3 regions of the Bradyrhizobium sp. SZCCHNRI3043 genome follow, and region 3 is predicted to be linked to each of the others. Evidence: predicted binding sites of a transcription regulator. Region 3 holds the regulator's gene; each other region holds the start of a gene.
The links. Region 3 encodes PhoB, which activates phosphate uptake and scavenging genes when phosphate is short. Its sites were predicted from a motif close to TGTCATNNANCTGTCAT; they were not measured.

Region 1: a site for PhoB is predicted at 5,830-5,846, ahead of phnC (phosphonate ABC transporter ATP-binding protein). Genes of this name have one in related genera too.
Region 2: a site for PhoB is predicted at 5,601-5,617, ahead of QX124_RS16635 (PhnD/SsuA/transferrin family substrate-binding protein). Genes of this name have one in related genera too.

The regions. Positions count from the first base shown of each region.
Region 1 covers NZ_JAUHID010000001.1:1,017,365-1,024,880, forward strand. Annotated here, with positions in the region: gene QX124_RS04860 (sel1 repeat family protein) at 49-966, opposite strand; gene QX124_RS04865 (carboxymuconolactone decarboxylase family protein) at 1,470-2,015, opposite strand; gene QX124_RS04870 (peroxiredoxin) at 2,018-2,572, opposite strand; gene QX124_RS04875 (DUF1045 domain-containing protein) at 3,218-3,928, opposite strand; gene QX124_RS04880 (alpha-D-ribose 1-methylphosphonate 5-triphosphate diphosphatase) at 3,935-5,119, opposite strand; gene QX124_RS04885 (chloramphenicol acetyltransferase) at 5,116-5,778, opposite strand; gene phnC (phosphonate ABC transporter ATP-binding protein) at 5,960-6,769, shown strand; gene phnD (phosphonate ABC transporter substrate-binding protein) at 6,849-7,516, shown strand, end outside.
Region 2 covers NZ_JAUHID010000007.1:74,016-81,531, reverse strand. Annotated here, with positions in the region: gene QX124_RS16655 (arsenate reductase (azurin) large subunit) at 1-1,151, opposite strand, end outside; gene QX124_RS16650 (arsenate reductase (azurin) small subunit) at 1,164-1,685, opposite strand; gene QX124_RS16645 (sigma-54 dependent transcriptional regulator) at 1,861-3,171, opposite strand; gene QX124_RS16640 (HAMP domain-containing sensor histidine kinase) at 3,161-4,621, opposite strand; gene QX124_RS16635 (PhnD/SsuA/transferrin family substrate-binding protein) at 4,618-5,367, opposite strand; gene QX124_RS16630 (metalloregulator ArsR/SmtB family transcription factor) at 5,734-6,099, shown strand; gene QX124_RS16625 (arsenate reductase ArsC) at 6,092-6,619, shown strand; gene arsB (ACR3 family arsenite efflux transporter) at 6,623-7,516, shown strand, end outside.
Region 3 covers NZ_JAUHID010000001.1:654,417-661,932, reverse strand. Annotated here, with positions in the region: gene QX124_RS03100 (nickel-dependent hydrogenase large subunit) at 77-1,516, opposite strand; gene QX124_RS03095 (HupU protein) at 1,513-2,529, opposite strand; gene QX124_RS03090 (HoxN/HupN/NixA family nickel/cobalt transporter) at 2,545-3,666, opposite strand; gene QX124_RS03085 (trypsin-like serine protease) at 3,837-5,153, opposite strand; gene phoB (phosphate regulon transcriptional regulator PhoB) at 5,301-6,008, opposite strand; gene phoU (phosphate signaling complex protein PhoU) at 6,025-6,741, opposite strand; gene pstB (phosphate ABC transporter ATP-binding protein PstB) at 6,772-7,516, opposite strand, start outside.

The sequences.
Region 1 (7,516 bases), 360 kb from region 3:
CGCAGGGAGCGGTCCGGGTCGCGTCTCGAGCGCTTCGAGATTTATGCGTTAGCGCGCAGCCGAGATGCGTCGGCTGGCTTCCGGCGATCCTTGCTCCGCAGCCCTGAGATACCAGGCGCGCGCCTTGGCTGCGTCGGGAACGGCACCGAGCAACCGCGATTTCGTCAGTTCGGCCGGGTCATAGGTGCGTGCGAGCAGGAGGGAGGCGTCCGCAATCCCGGCGTCGGAAAGCCGCGTCAGGATCAGGCGCGCGCTGGCGACGTCGCCCGCGGCGAGCAGGTCGCGTCCGCGCTTCATCAGGGCATCGACCTCGTCTCGCGGCAACGGAACGGTCGGGCGAGGCGAGGCCATCGGGAGCGCAGGGGAGGGGGGCGAGACCGTCGGTGCTGCCGCGGCCGGCGCAGGCGACGTGGGCGCCGAGGGCCATGGCCGCATCGTCAGTTCTGTACTGCTGGGAGCCGCGAGCGCGGCGACCGTCTGCGGCGGGTCTTCCTGGGCGACCTTGGCTTCCGCGGGATCGATCTGGGCCAGGCTTTCCAGCACGGCGGTCGGCATGATCGGGCTCTTGCCGCCCGGCGTCGGCCCGCCGTTCTCGAAGGAGACCATGTTGACCACCATCAGGGCGATGGAGGCCGCGATGCCGACGGCGGCGCCGATCTTGATGATGCTGCCCAGCCGCAACGATTTGTCCGGATCCTCCGGCGGCAGGGGCATCACCACGGGATCGAGCTTCGCGCTCCAGGCGCGGTGCACCTCCTCATCGTCGAGGTCAAGGGCCGCTGGCCGCGCCGGCAGGAAGCTTGGCCGGGACACCAGATGATGCGGCAGGGGGACGCCGTCGGCGGGCGGATCGAATGCCGTCGGGCCGGCCTCCGTCTGGCGGCGGCGCGGCGCATATCTGCGGAGCTCTTCGTTCGCCCAGGGCGGCGCTGGTTTCGCCGGATCGTTCTGATCTGGAGCACTCATCACTAGCCTCCTGTCTCCGACGAACGTGTCGTGGGAGATAGCTTCAGGACGTCGGGCGCGCGCGGTCCAACCGAAGCGCGCATGATGCGACATCGGGGACATTGCATCAACGCTTCCGTCGAGACCGACAGGTCCGGTTTCCTTCCGACATGCACGCCATCGTTTTCGCGCGCCCTGGTCACAATCGATGTTGCTTGGTCCCTAAGCTGATCAATGTTCTTGTCGGGAAGGGTGAGTAGGTAAGGCTATTTGATGGAAATTTCCCGGCGCGCCGCATCGGTGATTGCTCGCGATGCGCGAGACCGAGGCCGAGTTCTGCGCTTTGCGGAAAGATCGGCTGGAGTATCAGGATGCCGCAGTCATCTCGACTTTGCCGCGAGGTCAGGGGCTTAGCTGACCGAGGAGTTGCAGGCGCGCCGCGAAACTCTGCAACTCAGGCGAGAAAGGGCGAAAAACAAATGCGGCCGGACGATGCCGGCCGCATTCACATATCCGATCGATTTTTATTCCGCCGCCAACGCGACGGACACACAAGCGGCTTCGATCGCAACGGCAACCGACTGGATGATGGCGGCAAAGCGTACGGCGGTCTGGATCGTGGCCGCGGGCACGCCCGCGTCCTGCAGGACCTTCTCGTGCGAATCGATGCAGGTGCCGCAGCCGTTGATGGCGGACACCGCGAGCGACCACAGCTCGAAATCGGCCTTGTCGATGCCGGGGTTGGCGATGACGTTCATCCGCAGTCGGGCCGGCATCGTCGCGTACTCCTTGTTCGAGGCAAGGTGCACGAAGCGGTAGTAGACGTTGTTCATGGCCATGATCGCGGCGGCCGATTTCGCCGCCGCCAAAGCGGCGGGCGACAGCTGCGCGGCCGCAACCGATTCCAACGCCGCCACGACGCTCGGATTGCGAGTCGCAATCGCGCACGCGACGAACAGGCCATATTTGGCCTGCGGCGACAGCGTCTCGTCGGAGGCCATGGACGACAGGTTGAGCCTGACGTCCTTGGCGAAGTCCGGGATCTGGTCCTTCAGCTGCTCGATCGACATGATCAGGCGACCTTCAGGGTCTCGCCGCCGACTTCGCGGTTGCACGGGCAGAGCTCGTCGGTCTGCAGCGCGTCGAGCACGCGCAGCGTGTCCTTCGGAGCGCGGCCGACATTCAGGTTGGTCGCATAGACGTGCTGGATCGTGTTGTCGGGATCGACGATGAAGGTGTAGCGGTAGGCGACGCCGTCGGGCGAGCGGACGCCGAGGCCGTCGACCAATGCGCCCTTGGTGTCGGCGAATTGCCAGATCGGCAGCTTGTGCAGATCCTTGTGGTCGCGCCGCCAAGCCAGCTTGCAGAACTCGTTGTCGGTCGAGCCGCCGAGCACGACGGCGTCACGATCCGCGAAATCCTTCGCAAGGCGCGCGAACTCGGCGATCTCGGTCGGGCAGACGAAGGTGAAGTCCTTCGGATAGAAGAAGATGATCTTCCATTTTCCGGGGAAGCTGGTCTCGGTCAGGGTCTCGAAGGCGCTCTCGCCCTTCTCTTCCTGAAGATGAAAGCCGGGTTTCACGCCGACGATTTCAAACGATGGCAGCTTGCTTCCGATTCCGAGCATTGGGGCACTCCAAGAAAATTATTGCGCTGCAATAGCGAGGCTCATTGTGCATTGCAAGCGATATGCCATTCGTTTTTAATATCAGTGGATTGTCGAAAACCCGACACTTGGCGGCAACATGCAGCAAGTGCGAGGTCGTGGCGATGGGGAGCTTGTGGATGGAGCTGGCTTAGAGCGTCGGCTTCGTGACATTGCGATCGGACATCGAGCGACGACAGCCGGAGCGCGCGCGTCGTCGCCACGACAAAAGGAGGTTGATGTCCCGCTGGGTCGGAGTGCCATGCGATCTCGTGTTGACGGTCTCGACGGCGACCGACGTGCAATTTCTTTGTGCGGCCGAAGTGGCAAAATTGACATTATCGCCTTAGTAGCGATGCACGTTTGACCACGGCGACTCCTGAAGCGGCAGCAAGGCGACAAGCCGTCGGCAGATCGCGGCGCGGCACGGCGCAAGGTGTCGCACAGCGCACAGTGTTGTCAGCTTTTCAGCAGATCGCGTCTGTTATTTCGCCTTGCTGCGCGATGATCTGACCATAGTCTCCTCGCAGATTTTCATCACCATGAGCGAAACTGTCTCGGCATCAAAATCAAGCGCGAGCCTGTCGATCGATCGACAATGATTTCTCGCGACCTCAGCCGCGCTCGCTAGCTGCCTTGGACGGTCGTGAGCGGCCAGTCTCCGATGATGCGGAAACGCTGGTGGGCATTGGGCTGGCGGAACAACACAATCCTGTCGATCCGGAGCTCTGTCAGTGACAGTGCAGCGAATCTCTCCTGCAGCATCGTCAGGATCGGCCGGCGCCGTTCGTCGGACAGCCGGCAGGTCAGCGTCATGTGGAAGCGGAAATCCTCCATGACATAGGGATAACCCCAACGATCGAGATGATCGCGCTGCCGTGGTGTCAGCAGATCCGGCTTGCGCCGAGCACGGTCGTCGGCGGTCATCGGTGCGCGAAACGGCTCGAAGGCCTGGACACAATCGGCCGCGAACTGCTGCAGGATGGGGGACAGCTCGCCAGGGATCATCGCAATGAATCCGCTGATCGCGTCCACGATCGGACGGATGGCCGGGACGGCTCGCGGCGTGGCCGCGAACTCAGCACAAGCGGCGCAGAGCGCGGCTTCGCTCTCCGCATCCGCCAGCTCGAACGGAGCCTTCAAGGTCGCGTGAAAGCCGTATTTGCGCGGGTCTGCGGTCAGCTCAGTCCAGTCTGGAACCGCGCGGACGATCTCGCTCGGAAAGCTGCGGTCATCGCCGCTCCACGCGTCGTAACCGAGCAGGCGCGCGCCGAATTCCGCCAGGTCGGCTGTTGCTGGTGGAGCATAGTAGATCGCATAGCGCGGAAATTTGGCCATGGTTCGCTACTCCGCCGCCATGGCACGCGCCGGCCGGGCGTTCAGCCGGTCCGTCTCGGTGAGATAGACCAGCCGGCCGGACGCGATCACAGCGACGACGCGGGGGCGCAAAGGCATGCGGTCGTCGACCAGAATGATATCGGCGCGGCGGCCCTCGGCGAGCATGCCGCGGTCCGCCAGCCCGGCTGCGCGTGCAGGGCCGCCCGAGATCAGATCCCAGGCGCGCACCAGCGGAAGAACGCCGTCGGCAGCAAGCCGGTACGCTGCCAGCAGCGGCGCGGGATAGTAGTAGTCGGAGGCCAGCACCGAGCAGAGGCCCTTGGCGATCATGTCGCTGGCCTTCGTCCACCCGGTATGGCTGCCGCCACGGACGACGTTGGGCGCGCCGAATACGATCGCGTCGCCCCCTTGAGCGGCCTCGCGTGCAGTCTCCTCGTTGACCGGAAATTCTGCAATGGTCACTCCCTGGCTGCGAAACGCCTTGCGCATGGCCGGGCTGTCGTCGTCATGCGACAGCATGCGGACACCAGCCTTGCGTGCGATCTCGGCCAGCCGCGCGATCGAGGCCGGAACGGCATCGGCGCGAGAGGCGATGCGCGCAACCAACCGGTCGAACTCCGCGTCGGGCAGGCCGGTGCGGTCGACCATGCGCTGGCGCTTGTGCGGCTTGTCCAGACTCGCCACCGTCGAGTCCATGTGATCGTTGAACGCGAACAGGTCGACGCGCCGGTCGGCGAGCCATTGCCAGATCTCCTGCTCATCGTCGAGATTGAAGGTCTCGTGGCGCAGATGAAAGCGCGTGTCGGCCGCGAGCTGCGGGCGCAGCGCTTCGATCGATTCGAGCAGGCGCCGCGCATTGTCGGCGCTGCGCAGGCCCGGCTCCCATGACCAGGTCGTCGCGTGAAAGACCGTGGTGATGCCATTGCTGATGGCCTGGCGGTCGCTGTCGATCAGCGCGACGTCTGTCGGGAAATCGACCCCGGCGCGCGGCATCATCTGGCGCTCGAACGCATCGCCGTGGATGTCGACGATGCCGGGGAGCACGGTGAGCCCCTCCGCATCGAGTTCGAGACCCGACCGGTGTCCCGGTGTCCCGATGCCGGCGATCACGCCGCCGGATATGATCAAGGAAGTGTCTACGAGGTCGGTATCGACGAGGCAGCGGCCCCGCGAGATGGAGATATCGGTCATGGGGCGGCACTCTGCCGCACCGCGACGCGCGCGTCGAGGGCAGCCTCGTATTTGTCGAGAAACGCAGTGATCGCGAGCTTGCGGAAATCCGGCAGCGCCGCGCGCAGCGCCTCGTGATTCCAATCCCACCACGCCAGATCCAGCAGCCGCTGCTCGACCTCGCGCGGAAACCGGCGCTTGATCGGCCGCGCCGGATTGCCGGCGACGATGGTATAGGCCGGAACGTCCTTGGTCACGATGGCTCCGGCCGCCACGACCGCGCCGGTGCCGATGTTGCGGCCCGGCAGCACGATCGCGCCATGGCCGATCCAGACATCGTGTCCGATCTGGACATGATGCTCTCTCCGCCAGGCGAAGAACTCCACATCGTCGGGCTCTCCTGGAAAATAGGCGCTGGCGCGATAGGTGAAATGGGCCTGCGTCGCCCGCTGCATCGGGTGGTTGCCCGGATTGATCCGGGTCATCGCCGCGATCGAACAGAACTTCCCGATCGTCGTGTAGGTGATCTGGGAATCGTTGACCACATAGGAGTAGTCGCCCATCGTCACCTCCTGCAGGATGGTGCGGGCGCCGACCTCACAATAGGCGCCAAGCGTCACGTCCTGGAGCTTGGCCGAAGGGTCAACGGTTGGTTCAATTGAAAGCGACTTGCCGGCCATCTCACGTCCTGACTCTACTCTCTACATCTGTGAAGGTGTCGGATCTCCCCTATGACAGGCGCGTGACATCTGCATGACTGCGACCGGCGTGTGGACGAGCGCGGCGCTGCGGTGTCGCTGTCACATAACTGTAGAATCCAGACGCTAGCGATAGGCCAGAGCGAGGCGTCTGGAGAATTCAATGCTGGTGGTGGATGGCCTGACGTGCCGTTTTGGCATGAAAGCCGCAGTCGACAATGCATCCTTCTCAGTTGCACCCGGCAGCTTCGTCGGCGTGATCGGGCGTTCCGGAGCCGGCAAGTCGACCCTGCTGCGGTCCATCAATCGTCTGAGCCCGGTGAGCGGCGGCCGCATCCTCTTCAAGGATCTCGATGTGACGGCGCTGCGCGGCCGCGATCTGCGGCAGTGGCGTGCGCGCTCGGCGATGATCTTCCAGCAGTTCAATCTGGTCGGCCGATTGGACGTGCTGACGAACGTGCTGATGGGGCGACTCGCCGAAATCCCGTCGTGGCGCTCGCTGGCGCAGCTCTGGCCGGCGGAGGATGTCGCCATGGCGCTGTCCGCGCTCGAGCAGTTCGACATGGCCTCCCTCGCAGCGCAGCGCGCCGATCAGCTCTCGGGCGGGCAGCAGCAGCGCGTCGCGATTGCGCGCGCGATGGTGCAGAACCCCGAGATCATTCTCGCAGACGAGCCGATCGCCTCGCTCGATCCCCGTAACACCAAGATCGTGATGGACGCGCTGCTGCGCATCAACAAGCATTTCGGCATCACCGTCGTCTGCAATCTGCATTCGCTCGATCTGGCGCGCAGCTATTGCGATCGCCTGATCGGCATGGCGACCGGACGGATCGTGTTCGACGACGTGCCGTCGGCGCTGACGGCGCAGATCGCACGTGAACTCTATGATCTCGAGGCGGACGAGGTGATGGGTTCGATCCATCCGGCACCGGCGGCAACGGTGCCGGCACTCGGCGAAGCCGCCGTAGCCTGAGACGCGGATTTCTGCAAGCTCGAGCTTCCGCATGGCGCGGGGGCGAGACCTGTTACTTACTGCAACAAGAGGGCATGTTATGATCAATCGTCGCATCGTTCTGGCGGGCGTCGCTGCGCTGGCTTTCACGGCCTCGGCGTCAGCCGAGGACTGGAAGGCGAAGTATCCTGAGCTGACCTTCGCCGTGGTCCCGGCAGAGAACGCCTCGGGTGTCACCGAGCGCTGGACGCCTTTCGTGAACTATCTCTCGAAAGAGCTGGGCGTGAAGGTGACGCTGCGTATCGCCAACGATTACGCGGCCGTGATCGAAGGCCAGCGCGCCGGCAACATCCACATCGCGAGCTATGGCTCGGCGTCGTTTGCCCGCGCCCGGCTCACCGGCGTCAAGACCGATGCCTTCGCCAACGACATCAACTCCGACGGCAGCACCGGCTACTATTCGGTGTTCTTCGTCAAGGCGAGCAGCCCGTACCGGAAGGTCGAAGACCTCAAGGGCAAGAATCTCGGCCTCGTCGATCCGAACTCAACGTCGGGCAACAACGTGCCCCGCTTCGAGCTCAACAAGATGGGCGTGACCGACGCCGAGACGTATTTTGGCAAGGTTGTCTTCACCGGCAGCCACGAGAACGCGGTGCTGGCCCTGTCTCAGGGGACTGTCGACATCGCGGCCAACCAATGGACGAGCGACAACGATTCGACGTTGGCCCAGATGCTGACCAAGGGCATGCTGAAGAACGCTGACGGTTC
Region 2 (7,516 bases), on a different contig from region 3:
TCTCCGCGGAGCCCGGTGATCTTCGCCGCGTCCTCGATCGACGTGCGGTTCGCAGCCAAGGCCGACGCGAAATCGGTCAACGGTTGATCGGCCGGCGTGCCGCCCGGACGGGAGATCAGGCCGGCGGCCTGACCCGAGGGCAACGTGCTTGCCGCGATGAACTCCTTGTCGATCCACCCCTTGTCGGCCACGTAGGTCAGAAGCGCGTTGAACAGCACGAGGTCCGTGCCAGGCTCAAGCGCGAGGTGGAGGACGCGATCCTTCCCGCCCTCGGCTTCGCAGGCAGCCGTAGTCGCAGTGCGGCGTGGATCGATGATGATGATCCGGCTGGCCTCGACGGGTTCGCCGGGGAATTCCTTCTTCCTCTTGTCCATCGTGGTGCCGCGCAGGTTCGGTATCCAATGGTTGAGGAAGTAGTTGGTCTGGGTCTCGAGCGGATTGGTGCCGATCGCCACGATCGTGTCCGCAAGCTCGGCGTCCTCGTAGCAGTTGTTGAGCTCGCCGACGCCCATGTCGCGCGTCGCATGCACCTCGGAATTGTAGGCGGGCCGATTGTGAATGCGGACGTTCTTGATCTTCATGGCGCCGAAGTAGAGCTTTCCGGTACCCCAGGTGTTCTCGTATCCTCCGGCCGATCCGCCGTGGTCGAACATCGACACGAAGAGGCCGTCTTCGCCCTGTTCGTTGATCACAGCTGCCGTGACGCGTGCCACCAGATCGAGCGCGTCATCCCAGCTCGTCGGCTGCATCGAGCCATAGCGCCAGACCATCGGGTCGGTCAGACGCTGCAGCTGGGTGTTCCGTTGCTGGGAGGTGTGGTTCTCGGCCATCCGCGCGCCGCGGATCGAACCGAGACCGGAGTTCACGACACAGTCCGTGTCCGGCTTGATGACGAGGTGAACGTCCTTACCGTCCTGCTTGACGATGTTGTACATGGACGGCGAATACCAGGCCGCGGTCTCCGCGCCCTGCTGCTTGGACAGGTCGACGCCGAATTTGTTGGACTTCGGATCGAAGCCACCCTGCTTGTTGATCGCCCAGGTGTAGGCTTTGTAGCCGCATCCGACGATACAGTAGTGGCAGGTGACGTTGTGCTCCTTGGCATCCGCCGGGATGATCGGGAGGCGGTCGGTCTGGCGCTTATAGGTCATGTTGTCCCTCCCTCACAGAACGTTGGAAAGCCGGCCGTACAGGAGCTCGTCCACACCGTCGGCGTAGATGTCGCCCTTGCCGTCGATCCGGAGCTGGTATTGCGCGAGGTTCTGGGTGGCGTGACCCCAGATCTGCTGTCCTCCCTTTTCGACGTCGTAGCGTCCATAGTGACCGGGGCAGCTCAGCGACCTATCCTCCTTCGAGTAGCTCAGAGGGAAGCCCTTGTGCGGGCACACGGTCGAGAACCCAACGATATCGCCGTCGGGACCAATTCCGCCCTCGACGCGGGTGCCGAGCTTGATCAGCACGCCCGGCGCGTCCGCATCCGGATACGCCACGTCCATGGGCTCATTCGTTTTGAGCTGAGACACGTTGGCCAGGCGGCTCGATGGATATGCGACGCGGGCTTGGGACGGGGCAGCCTGAGCGGGCGTCGACATCGCGCTCGCGGCCACGGCGCCGGCGGCGGCCACCGTTGCGCCGCTTAGAAATCGGCGCCTGCCGGCGTCGACCATCAGATCGCATTTTTTCATGAGGGCTTCTCCCGGGTGATGCGCGGATCATTGGGCTGATCCGTTCATCTCTGGAGTCCAATTCCCGGGCCAGAAGCGTTGACGCTCTAAGCTCTTGAAGTCTCTAGGACGCACTGCAGCAAGCTGTCCAATTCTCCGAACATCCACAAACGAGATGTTCAGAAAACTAAACGTCTCAGGCCGCGTTGATGCCGAAACGGCGCATGCGATCCCACAGCGTGGTTCGCGAGACACCGAGCAGCTTCGCCGCTTCGGCGATCTGCCCGCCCGTATCCTTGAGCGCGCGCTCGATCTCCTGTTGTTCCGCGGCGTCACGCGCCTCGGCGAGCGATCTTCCGGACGGCTGGCTCGCGCTGCGCATCGTCTCGGGAAACAGATCGACCGGCATAAGCCATGGGCCCGTCGCCAACGCGACCGCCCTGTCGAGCCGATTCCGCAGCTCGCGCACGTTGCCGGGCCAGGGGTGAGCCAGAGCGGCACTTTCGGCGCCGCTACTCAGTCCGCGCAGGTCCGGATTTGCGCTGGCAAGTTCGGTGAAGAAGCGATGCATGAGAAGCTGAATGTCTTCGGGCCGCTCGCGAAGCGGCGGAATAGCGACCGCGACGACGTTGATGCGGTAGTACAGGTCTTCGCGAAATCGCCCCGCAGCGACTTCCGCCGCGAGATCCCGGTTGGTGGCGCAAACGACGCGCGCCCGGAACGGGACGATGGCTTCGCCGCCCAGGCGGTAGAAGCGGCGCTCGTCAAGCAGCCGAAGCAACTTTGCCTGAAGTTGCAGTGGCAGCTCGGCGACCTCGTCGAGAAAGAGGGTCCCGGATTGGGCACGCTCCGCATACCCGAGGTGCCTGCTGTTGGCCCCCGTGAAGGCGCCCTTCTCGTGTCCGAAGACCTCGCTCTCGAGCAGACTGTCCGGGATGGCGGCGCAGTTGACTGCCACGAATGGCCGGGAAGCGGCATCCGAAATGTTGTGGAGGTGGCGTGCGCAGACCTCCTTGCCAGAGCCGGTCTCGCCGGTGAACAGCACAGGCGTATTGCGGCCGGCCATGCGGGCGAGCAGTTCCTCGATGCGGCGCATCTGCTGCGACAGTCCCAATACGCCGTCCGGAACCGCCGGCCTACGGCCGATCAGAGCGCGGGCGCGCGATATCAGATCGTCGAGTTCGAATGGCTTGGTCACGTAGTCGCCCGCGCCGGCCCTGATGAGAGCCACCGCATGGTCGATCTGGCCGTATGCGGTCATGAACAGAAACGGCGGGGCGGCACTTTCGCCGCTCACTTTCCGGAAGATGTCCTCACCCGACATGTCCGGCAAACGGATGTCACAGATGACAAGATCGGGGGCACCTCGCCTCAGGCCCGCGAGAGCTTCCTGGCCGCTGCGCCACCACTCGACCTTGCAGCCTTCCAGCTCCAGGTACTGGTTGAGGGATTCTCCCATGATCGGATCGTCTTCGATCACAGCGATGGACACTGACTCAGGCAACATTGCGCTGCTCCTCCCCCGAGCCATCGGGTATCGCTATGGAGATCGCCGTTCCGCCGCCGGCCGGATGCTCGACTCGGATGGAGCCGCCGACTTCCAGAACGAGACGCCGAATGATCCAAAGGCCAAGGCCGGGCTCTCCGGGCCGCGGCGCGGCATCCGCTTCACGGCTTTCGAGGTAGCTGACCCTATCCTGGTCGAGTCCGGCGCCTTCGTCGCTCACTGTCAGGACTAGGCTGCCGTCCACCAGTCCCGCTTCGAATGCGATACGGCCGGCGGGCGCGCTTGCTTGGCACGCGTTGAGCAGCAGATTAAGCGCGGCCTGACGGACGGCATTCGCTCTGACGGGAATCTCGCCGGGAAGCTCGTTCGCCCACGACAGCGAAAGGTTTCTGCGATCGAGCTCGGGACCGATCAGAAGACGCAGATCCTCGATGTCGCTTGGCTTGAGCGGACGCATCGCGGTGTCGACACGGTGGGTCACCAATGCGGACCTCACGACGTCGCGGATGCCCGCGAGCCCCCGCTCGAGAAGAGAGAGTGCACGCTCCCGAACCCCGAGCTGATGGCCATGTCGCCGAAGCGTCTCGATCGCGTTGAACATGCCTCCCAGGGGATTGTTGATTTCGTGGGCCATCCCGGAGGCAAGACGGCCGAGGCTAGTGAGGCGTTGCTCTTCCGCGACGCGAGCAGCCAGCGCCTCACGCTCGTTCCATGATCGCACCATCATGTTGTAGTGTCTGAATAGGCGACCGAACTCCGAACTGGGCGGTCCGACATCCTCATCTGCGATGCACAGCAGTTCGCCGGACTGCCCCCGCCTGAAATGCGTGGTCAAGAGCTGCACCGGTCGCAGCATTCTGCGCACTGCGATGAAGCCGACCGCCGCGACCAGCATAGTGATGGCGATATTGGTCGCGACCAACGTCCAGAGCACGTCCCGCCGCTCCTTGAATCGAGCGCCGACGTCGAATTGGGTGTAGATCACCCCGATGCGACGCCCCTGATCGAGCAGCACGCGGCGGACGCCGGCACGCTCGGCCTGCTCGTCAAGCCAGCTATCGTTTGCGTCCGCAAACCGATCGACGATCGACTTCGGCACGGGTGCAAAGGCCGGCACGGTACGGGGATCGAAGGAAGCCAGGACGATGCCGTCGGGTTCCGCCACCACCGTCTCGAGAATCGTCAAGCCGCGGTACAGTGAACGAGCGCGGTCGAGATTGTCGAACGTCTCCCAGGCGTCCCCACGGATCACCGCAGGCATCACCGACGACGAAAGCCCGTCCAGGTAGGCGGCGGTCAATTCCCGGAAATGGCGATCCTGGGTTTCGGCGAGCCTCTTGAGCACCTGATCTGTGAGCACCACCCCGATGGCGATCATGAGCAGCGCCACAAGCGCAGGGACCTTGATCACGACCGGCAGATTCGATCTCAGGTCGAAGCGAGCGCTCATCCGAGGCTCCGAACATAGTTCATCTTCGCCGCAATTGTGTCGAACAGGGATGGATCGCTTCTCGTGAATCCATCGAGATGCAGCATCTGCAGCACTCGACGGGCTTCTGGATCGGAGGACATCCCGACGAATGCGGCGGCCAGGTCATCGACCGAAAGCCCGCTCGGGCGGTTCTTTCCGCACGCCACCGGCGGAAATCCTAGCCATTCCGATTGTCGCAACACGCGAGTTGGAGCCGTCAAATCGGGCTCTACGATGCTGAGGACTTCCCACACGTAGCCATCGACGGATCCGCTATCCGCCAGCCCGGAGGCGACTGCGCGGACGACGTTGCGATGACCATAGGTGAAGAAGTGATGCCTGAAGAAATCCTCCGGCTTGGTGTGCATATCGGTCAGAAGGGCGCGAGTGACGAGGAAGCCGGAATTGCTGTCGGGATCGGAGAACGCGTGCGTGTCGCCTTTCAGATCGGGAAAGGACTCGGCCTTACGGCGGGCATCGACGATCACGTAGGACTGGTACAGCGGCCGGCCATTCCACACCGGGACCGCGACAAGTTCGAGCTGCTCGCGGAACTGAACGTAGGGATAGCCGCAGATCCAGGCCGCATCGATTTGTCCGTTCACCAGAAGAAGCGTGATTTCCTGGTAAGTTCGGCGCGTGAGGATCTGGACTTCCCTGCTCCAAATGCGCTCAAGATAAGAGCGAAGTGTCGCCAACAGCTCCAGGTCGGAAGTCAGAAGCACGGGCGTGAGCCCAATCTGCACCGGCCGCGGATCAGCCGCTACGGCGCGTCTGCCCTTAAGAGCAATCGTACTCGCCGCTAGTCCGGATAGGACTGCGCGCCTCGTGACTCGCGTTCTATTCGCATGTGATGCAGGGGCCTGCCTTTGACGCAAACCCATGGCGATCCCTCCTAGAGCATCGTCGCCCCTTTTTTCTTAGAGAGTATCGAATGGCGTCTGGCGCGGCAACGAATATGACAGGCATGTGACAGTGAGGTATTGAGATAGCTCAAGCAACAGCTCACCGGCGCGCGTCTCAAGGACCTGCGGGAGCTCAGCGCCACTCTGTGGTTGACAGAGTACTGTAATATCCATAAGTCTAGAAATATGGATAATGAAGAAGCGGTCTTGGCGCTCGCCGCGCTCGCTCAGCCCACTCGGCTGAACGCATTTCGTATTCTGGCAAGTCATGAGCCGGAGGGTCTGTCGGCCGGAGAGCTTGCTCGCGCCCTGGAAGTCCCCCAGAACACGCTCTCGGCGCACCTTTCGATCCTTTCAAGGGCGGACCTCGTCACCTCGGAGCGACACAGCCGGTCGATCATCTATCGCGCGAATCTTGCCGAATTCCAGAAGGTGGCGCTGTTTCTGCTGCAGGACTGCTGCGGCGGCCGGCCCGAAGTCTGCGCACCATTGATTGAAAGCCTTGCGCCTTGCTGTCCTCCGAAAAAGAAAAGGGAGCGAAGCCGTGTCTGATCACCTCTACAACGTTCTCTTCCTCTGCACCGGCAACTCTGCCCGTTCAATCATGGCGGAATCGATCCTGCGAAAGGATGCCGGCGGCCGCTTCCGGGCGTTCTCGGCAGGCAGCACGCCGAAGGGCGCGGTCAACCCGCTGGCGCTACGCACTCTCCAAAGCCTGGACTATCCGACCGACGGCTTGCGCTCGAAGAGCTGGCTCGAGTTCGCCGCCCCCGATGCACCCGTCATGGATTTCGTCTTCACGGTCTGCGACAACGCCGCCGGTGAGACCTGTCCGGTGTGGCCTGGACAGCCGATGACCGCTCACTGGGGCATCGAGGATCCCGCCGCAGTCGAAGGTACTGATCTCCAGAAGGAGGCGGCATTCGTGACCGCCTTCCGGTACCTGAAGAATCGCATCGGTACCTTCACCAATCTTCCTCTGCGCAGCATCGACAAACTGTCGCTCGGCACCAAGTTGCGCGAGATCGGCCGGTCGGAAGGCGCGAGTTCATCCCGCAACGACGTGGCCTGACACATGAGCATCTTCGAACGTTACCTCACACTTTGGGTTGCCCTCTGCATCGTCGCCGGCGTCGTGCTCGGCCACTTCATGCCTAGCTTCTTCGGAGTGGTTGCAGCCGCGGAAGTGGCCAAGGTCAATTTGCCGGTGGCAGTCCTGATCTGGCTGATGATCGTGCCGATGCTGCTGAAGATCGACTTCGGTGCTTTGAGCCAGGTCCGAGAGCACTGGCGCGGCGTGGGGGTTACCCTGTTCATCAATTGGGCCGTCAAACCGTTCTCGATGGCGCTTCTCGGCTCCTTCTTCATCGGCAACGTGTTCGCGCCGATGCTGCCGTCCGCGCAGATCCCATCCTACATCGCGGGTCTGATCCTGCTCGCAGCCGCTCCTTGCACCGCGATGGTGTTCGTCTGGTCGAACCTGTGCGAAGGGGAGCCTCACTACACGCTCAGCCAGGTCGCATTGAATGACGTGATCATGGTCTTCCTGTTCGCGCCGCTGGTGGGGCTTCTGCTCGGTGTAGCCTCCATCAGCGTTCCCTGGGCGACGCTTCTGCTCTCGGTCGTCCTGTACATCGTTGTGCCGGTCGTCGTAGCGCAGGCCTGGAGGACGTCCCTTCTCGCCGCTGGCGGTGGCGCCTTCGAGCGGACCATGCGGAGGCTGCAGCCATTGTCGCTTGTTGCTCTGCTGGCGACGCTAGTTCTGCTGTTCGGTTTCCAGGGTGAGCAGATCGTCAAGCAGCCGGTCGTGATCGCGATCCTCGCCGTGCCGATTCTGATCCAGGTCTATCTCAACGCCGGTCTCGCCTACTGGCTGAGCCGGCGCTTCGGCGTCGCCTGGTGTGTCGCTGCACCTGCGGCGCTGATCGGCGCCAGCAACTTTTTCGAGCTCGCGGTTGCTGCTGCCATC
Region 3 (7,516 bases):
CGCGCGACAATCGGAAATCACGCGCTTTGCACCGACAATCTTGTTTCCGCTTGCTGCCTGCCTGTGTGCAGCGCGCTCAATGCGCCGTGCAGACCATGCAGGGATCGAACGACCGCACGACGTGCTGGATGCCGACCGCACGCGCGCCGGCATCGCCGACCTCGGTGCCGACCAGCGCCTGCTCGAGCGGGCCCGCAACGCCGTCGGCGTCGCGCGGCGAAAAATTCCAGCTCGTCGGCGCGATGATCTGATAACGCTCGATCCGGCCGGAGCGCACCGCGAGCCAGTGGCCGAGGCTGCCGCGCGCAGCCTCCACGACCCCGACGAAGTGGCCGTCGGCCGCCTCACCGCTGTTCACGCAGAACGGCTCGTTGAGACGCAGCGCCTTGATCCAGTGCTCGATCGACAGCGCGAGTTGCGCGGTTTCGATCAGCCGGGCGATGACACGATTGCGGACATTGCTGCGACCGCTCGCGAGCAGCGCGGTGATCAGCGGCTGACCGTCGATGGCCTGCCTTGCGAGAGCGCCGACCTCGACCGGTTCTCCCGCGAGACGCGGCGCCTTGCACCAGCTATAGGCGTCGGCTTTGTCGGCATCGGGCACGGTGCGGCTCTCGGCCGGATCGAGCGACGTATCGTGCATCCAGGCGTGCGAGACGTCCTCGGTGATGCCGTCCGACGGCAAAGCCTGGACCTCGCCACTGCTCGTGCGGACGCCAGCGCGAAAACGAGCCCCATTGAAGTCGTGATACGCGCCGAAGCTCATCAAGGAACCTGGTCCGCTGCCGAGGTCGGCCAGCGCGAGCGCATCGGCCAGCCGAAGGAAATGCGCGAAGTCGCCGGCGCGGCCCTCGCGCCAACGGTCGAGCTCGTCCGATGTCGACAAGGCGAGCACGTTCTCCAACTTGTCGGCGAACACGACGCGCTCAAGGAAACCGCGAAACGACGCCGCGATCGCGTTGAGCCGCACGCGCTCGCCGAGCTCGATCGCGCGCGTCGTCCCGCCTGGCTGGAAGGCGAGACTGTGCGGCCATTTGCCCGCGATCAGGCCCATGATCTCGAGCAGTCGCGCGCGCGCAGGCAGCGCATCGCGGGCAGCGCTGCCCTTCGTCGCCGCGAAACGTTCGGCCGCGGTCGAATGCCAAGCGTGCGAGGCATAAGCATCGCGGGCGAAGTCCGGCATGAAGAAGATGTAGAAATGCGTCAGATGATCCGCCGCGTTCTCGGCCGCGTGCGCGATGTTGCTCGCGAGGATGCCGTTTGGTGCTGCCGCAATGCCCATGGCCTGGCGCAACGCCGCGGCGGCCGCGATCGATTGCGACACGGAGCAGATGCCGCAGATGCGCGGCGCGATCACCAGGGCGTCGAGCGGCGGCCGGCCCTCAAGGATCTGCTCGAAGCCGCGATAGAGCGGCGCCGTCACCTCCGCCCGCGCGACGCGGCCGCTCTCGATATCGAGCCTGACCTCGAGATCGCCTTCGACACGATTGAACGGTCCGACCGTGATCCGCGTCATGGACGGCGCTTGTCGCCGGAACGGCCCGGCGGCACCACGACATGATCCGCCGTCGCATTGACTCGGACGCGGCGCGGCGTGGCCGATTTCGACAGCGCTGCGAGCGCGACGAACCAGGCTTTCGGCATGTCGGTGGGAAGGCCGACGGGGATGCCGGCGAGCTTCGCCGTCTCCAGATAGTTCTGCGCGCTCTCGAAGCCCGGCGAGGTGCAGGCGATGCAGGCATAACCGCCCTTGGTGCAGGAGCCGCCGCCGTTCCACGAGCGCTGATTGCAGTCGCCGACCGCCTGCGTTGCGCGGCAGCCGAGATGCTCCATCAGGCAGCCGCGCTCCGACATCGTCTCCGCGCTCGCCTTGAACTCGTAGAACTCGTTGCGCGAGCAGCCGTGATGAGCGAGGTGGTTGGCGATGAAGGTCGGACGGCCGACCGCGTCGAGACCGTCTGCCGTCAGATCGCCCGAGGTAAGCGCCAGCAGGCTCTCCATCATCCAGCCCGGATGCGGCGCACAGCCTGCGACGTTGATCACCGGCAGCCCGCGTTTCGAGCGGAAGGCCGCGCCAAGCGCGCCGCCGATATCGCTGCCCTCGAACTGCAGTCCGACCGCATCGGTCGGATTGATGCCAGCCGCGGGAATGCCGCCATAGGCGGCGCAGCTGCCGACGGCGACGACGTAGTCGGCCAGCGGCGCCAGATCGAGCAGCCAGTGATAGATCGAGCGGTTGGTGCCGGCGAGCATGTTGAAGCGGCCGCTCAGACCGGGGCCTCGCGCCACCGAGCCTTCGAGCACCAGCAGATCGAGCCGCTCGCGGCCGTCGCGGATCGCCTCTAACAGCTCCACGACCTCGTCCCCTGTCTGCTCGCTGACGGAGGGATGCCACACCAGATCGATGCCGGATTGGCGCAATTCGTCGAACCAGCCGGACGCGCCGCTTTCCAGGATCGACATGGTGCAGCCGCCGCAGCTCGCGCCCTGCAGCCACAGCATCCTGATCGTTCCCTCCGAGCCGACCATCATGAGGCCCCGCTCCTAGCCCGTCTTATGCGTTCCGCTTCGTATCGCCGGCGGGTTTAGCGCCCCCGCACGAACGCTGGCAAGCGCTTCGCCGGGCGTCGCCTCGGAACCGCGCTGACTGCGACCGAGCAGCATGGCGACCGCCCAGACCAGTCCGAACAGGCCGATCGCGACGATTCCGAGATTGGCGACATCGTCGCCCAGCGCGGTGGCGACGTCAGCCCATCCCCCCGTCAGGCCAAGCCGCGGCGCCAACAGCGTGAACGCCTCGAAGCTGCCGATCACCAGCGCGATCGCAACGGATGCGCCGGTGATCACGAGGTTATAGCGCAGCTTGCGTGCGGGATCGGTCAGCGCCCAGCGATAGGCGCCGACCATCAGCATGCTGTCGGCGGTGTCGACAGTGGCCATCGCAGCCGCGAACAGCGCCGGGAATACCAGCACATGGGCGAGGCTCGCGCCGCGCGCAGCCTCGGTCGCCGACAGGCTGAGAAGCCCGATCTCGCTCGCAGTGTCGAAGCCGAGACCGAACAGGAAGCCGAGCGGATACATGTGCCAGGCGCGTCCCACCAGGCGGAGCACGGGGCGCAGCAGGCGGATGAGGATGCCCCGTCCGCTGTTTCCGGCGGTTTCCATCTCGGACTGCGGCTGTGCGGCGCGGCGCCAGAGGTTCACGAACAGAATGAGGTTCGCCAACGCGATAAGCAGCAGGAAGCCGGACGATACCGACGTGCCGATGACGCCGCCGATCGCCCTGATCGCACTCTCTTCATCCAGGAGGTCGGCGCCGGCGATGAGGCTCACGACGATGGTGGCGATAACGACGACGCTGGAATGGCCGAGCGCAAAATAGAGGCCGGCGGCGCGCGGGGCGCTACCGTCCTGCACCAGCTTCCGCACGACGTTGTCGATGGCCGCGATGTGATCCGCATCGATCGCATGGCGCAGTCCGAGCAGCCAAGCCAGCATCGCGGTGCCGACGATGGCGGGCCGGTCGGCGTAGAGCGCGAACGCCCAGGCCCAGGCGAGCGCGTTGGCGGCGACCAGTCCGGCGACCAGCGCAACGGTCCGGCCGGGCTGCGACCGCCACCACAGCAGCCGCGCGGCCCGAGGATGATCAATTTGAACAATCGTCATACTCGGACTATAGCAAGAGCCAGGCCAGTTCGGTAAGGCCCCGCTGCAGGCGAAAGCTGCAGGAAAACCTGGGTGGCGCTTCCCGGACCGCCCTCTCGCTTGGCAACCCGCTATCCAGTCACGCACAGATCATGACCAGCGGCGGGACCTCGTCTCTCTCGCTCCTTCCCTCACCGCGCCGAGGCACTCTGCGCCGCGATCTCGCGGCGCACGACCGCCTCGAACTGGCTCGCGGGGGCGGCGAACATCAGCCGGGTCTCCTCGTGGAACGCCGAGAAGATGCCGACCACGGCAGGCTGCCCACCGACCTCGGCGAGGATCGGCGAGCCCGAATAGCCGAAATTGGCCAGACAATGCACCGTCAGCAGCATCCCGTCCTTGGTCATGCCGGCGCTGCAATTGCGCTGGCCGGTCGGCGAATAGCGCCGCTCCTGGCCATAGCCGATCTCGGAGATGGTGCCGGCCGTCGTCGCAGCCGCGAGCTCCTCGCGGGTCAGCGCCTTGACCGCCACCGGCTTCGACGGCAGCGCATCCTTCAGCACGATCAGCGCCCAATCGGCGGGCGAGCGGTCGAGCGACCATCTGTCGTGCCGGGTCGGGACGAAATCGGGCGCCACGATCAGCTTGTCGGCGACCGACGATGCCGCCGGCGTGCCACGGTTCATGCCGGCCAGGAAGCGGACATTGCCGGGGCTGACCTGCGCCACGCCGTTGAAGACGCAATGCGCGGCGGTGAGCACGACGCGCGGCGCCACCAGGGTGCCGGTGCACCAGCCGCCGCTCGAGTATTGCGCGACGGTGACGACGCCGATCGACGACGCCGGCCAGGAGGTGGGATCGACGACCTCGCCGATGTGGCGATCGAGCCCGAGCAGTTGCTCCGGACGCGGAGTGGCAATGCCCGCATCCGCCGATTCCGGTTTCGGCTGCCAGGACGCAATGGCGCTCTGGGCCTGGACGCGCTGCGGCTCGGTCAACCTGACCCGCTGCACGTCGCGGCCGGCCGATCGCACGCCACTACGGCCCGCCATCACCAGCCAGGCATAGCCCTGCACGACGTCCTGTTTCACACCGCGGCCGTCGAGCAGCATCAGGCCGAGCATGTATTGCGACTGGGCGAAGCCCTGCGCCGCCGCGCGGCTGAACCAGCGACTGGCTTCGCCGTAGTTCGAGGCAACACCCTCGCCATTGACGTAGGCGATGCCGAGATAATGTTGCGCGACGGCTAGCCCCTGATCGGCGGCCTTGCGGTACCAGGCCAGCGCCTCGCTCGGATTACGCGGCACGCCCCAGCCGAACGCCTGCATGAAGCCGACGTCGAACTGCGCCCGCGCATCGCCCTTGGCGGCCAGCGGCAGCAGCCGTCGCATCGCCGCCGCATGCTGCCCGTTGCCTGCCGCCGCGACCGCGTCTTCGAGCTCGGCGGCCGGGGCGCCCGCCGCGCCGCCGAGCAGCACGGCAAGAGATATGATGATGGTCTTGATCAAGGGCGTCCGCTGGGACCGAAACATCGTGACGGGCCACGAAGCAGACACGATCAAGACGGCGGCGGCGTGGCGGAAAGCGGACCGCGATCTCCTCAATCGGGCCCGCTCGCGCCTCACACCTGCTTCGTCCTCACGTCCGATCGCCCCTTACACCTGCTCGCTCTTGGCGAAGCGATCATCGAGCGCATAACCGGCGCCGCGCACGGTGCGGATCGGGTCCTGCTCGCGGCCGGGATTGAGCAGCTTGCGCAGGCGGCCGATATGGACGTCGACGGTGCGCTCGTCGATGTAGATGTCGCGGCCCCAGACGCTGTCGAGCAGCTGTTCGCGGCTGAACACGCGGCCGGGGTGCTCGAGGAAGAATTCGAGCAGGCGGTATTCGGTCGGGCCGAGATCGATCGGCCGCCCCGAGCGCGCCACGCGGCGTTTCTCGCGGTCGAGCTCGATGTCGCCATAGGACAGCACGGTCGCCAGCCGCTCCGGGCTCGCCCGCCGCAGCAGGCCTTTCACGCGCGCCAGGAGCTCCGGCACCGAGAACGGCTTGACGATGTAGTCGTCGGCGCCGGTGGCGAGTCCGCGCACGCGCTCGCTCTCCTCGCCGCGCGCCGTCAGCATGATGATCGGCAGTTGCCGGGTCTCGGAGCGCGCGCGCAGGCGGCGGCACAACTCGATGCCGGAGAGGCCCGGCAGCATCCAGTCGAGCACGACGAGATCCGGAACGCGCTCCTTCAGCCGCGTGTCGGCCTCGTCGCCGCGCGCCACGGTCTCGACCTCGTAGCCTTCGGCCTCGAGGTTGTAGCGCAGCAGCGTCGTCAGCGCCTCCTCGTCCTCCACCACCAGAATTCGGGCGCCCATGTCTGAACCGTCTCTCTTAGTTACCGGGAATCGTCGTCGCGAAGCTCGTCATGTCGCCCTTCGGGCGCTTGTCCATGATCTGCTGGCCTTCGATCATATAGAATACAGTCTCGGCGATGTTGGTCGCGTGATCGCCGATGCGCTCGATGTTCTTGGCGCAGAACATCAGGTGGATGCAGAACGAGATGTTGCGCGGATCCTCCATCATGTAGGTCAGGAGCTCGCGGAACAGCGAGGTGCAGATGGCGTCGACTTCCTCGTCGCCCTTCCACACCGTCATCGCCGCCGGCAGGTCATGCGCGGCATAGGCGTCCAGCACCGTCTTGACCTGCGACTGCACCAGATCGGTCATGTGCTCGAGGCCGCGGATCAGCTTCAGCGGATGGAAGTCGCTCTCCAGCGCCGCGACGCGCTTGCCGATGTTCTTGGCGAGGTCGCCGATGCGCTCCAGATCGGTCGCCACGCGCATCGCGCCGACGATCTCGCGCAGGTCGACCGCCATCGGCTGGCGACGGGCGATCGTGAGCACGGCGCGCTCCTCGATGATGCGCTGCAGCTTGTCGACCTCGGCGTCGGTGGCGACCACCTTCTGGCCGAGCGCGATGTCGCGCCGCACCAGCGCATCGACGGAATCGACGATCAGCCGCTCTGCGAGGCCGCCCATCTCCGATACCAGACGGGTGAGGTCCTGCAGATCGCTGTCGAACGCCTTGGCGGTATGTTCACTGGCCATGATGATCTCCTGAAGACAATGTCGTCGGCGTCAGCCGAACCGGCCGGTGATGTAATCCTGGGTCCGCCGATCACTCGGCGAGGTGAAGATCTTGCTGGTGTCGTCGAACTCGATCAGCTCGCCGAGATACATGAAGGCGGTCTTGTCGGAGACGCGCGCCGCCTGCTGCATGTTATGCGTCACGATGGCGATCGTATAGTTTTCGGCGAGCTCCTGGATCAGCTCCTCGACCTTGGCGGTCGAGATCGGATCGAGCGCCGAGCACGGCTCGTCGAACAAGATCACCTCCGGCCGGACCGCCACGGTGCGCGCGATGCACAGTCGCTGCTGCTGGCCGCCGGACAGCGACAGGCCCGAGGCGTTGAGCTTGTCCTTGACCTCGTTCCACAACGCGCCGCCGCGCAGCGCCTTCTCGACCCGGTCGTCCATCTCCGACTTCGATATCTTCTCATAGAGGCGGATGCCAAAGGCGATGTTCTCGTAGATCGTCATCGGGAACGGCGTCGGCTTCTGGAACACCATGCCGACCCGGGCGCGCAGCAGATTCAGATCGAGCTTGGGATCGAGGATGTTGGTGTTGTCGAGCATCAGCTGCCCGGTCGCGCGCTGGCCCGGATAGAGATCGTACATCCGGTTGAAGATGCGCAGCAGCGTGGACTTGCCGCAGCCGGACGGGCCGATGAACGCGGTGACGCGGTTGGTGCCCAGCGACAGGTTGATGTTCTTCAGCGCGTGATGGTCGCCGTAGTAGAAGTTGAGGTTGCGCGCAGTCACC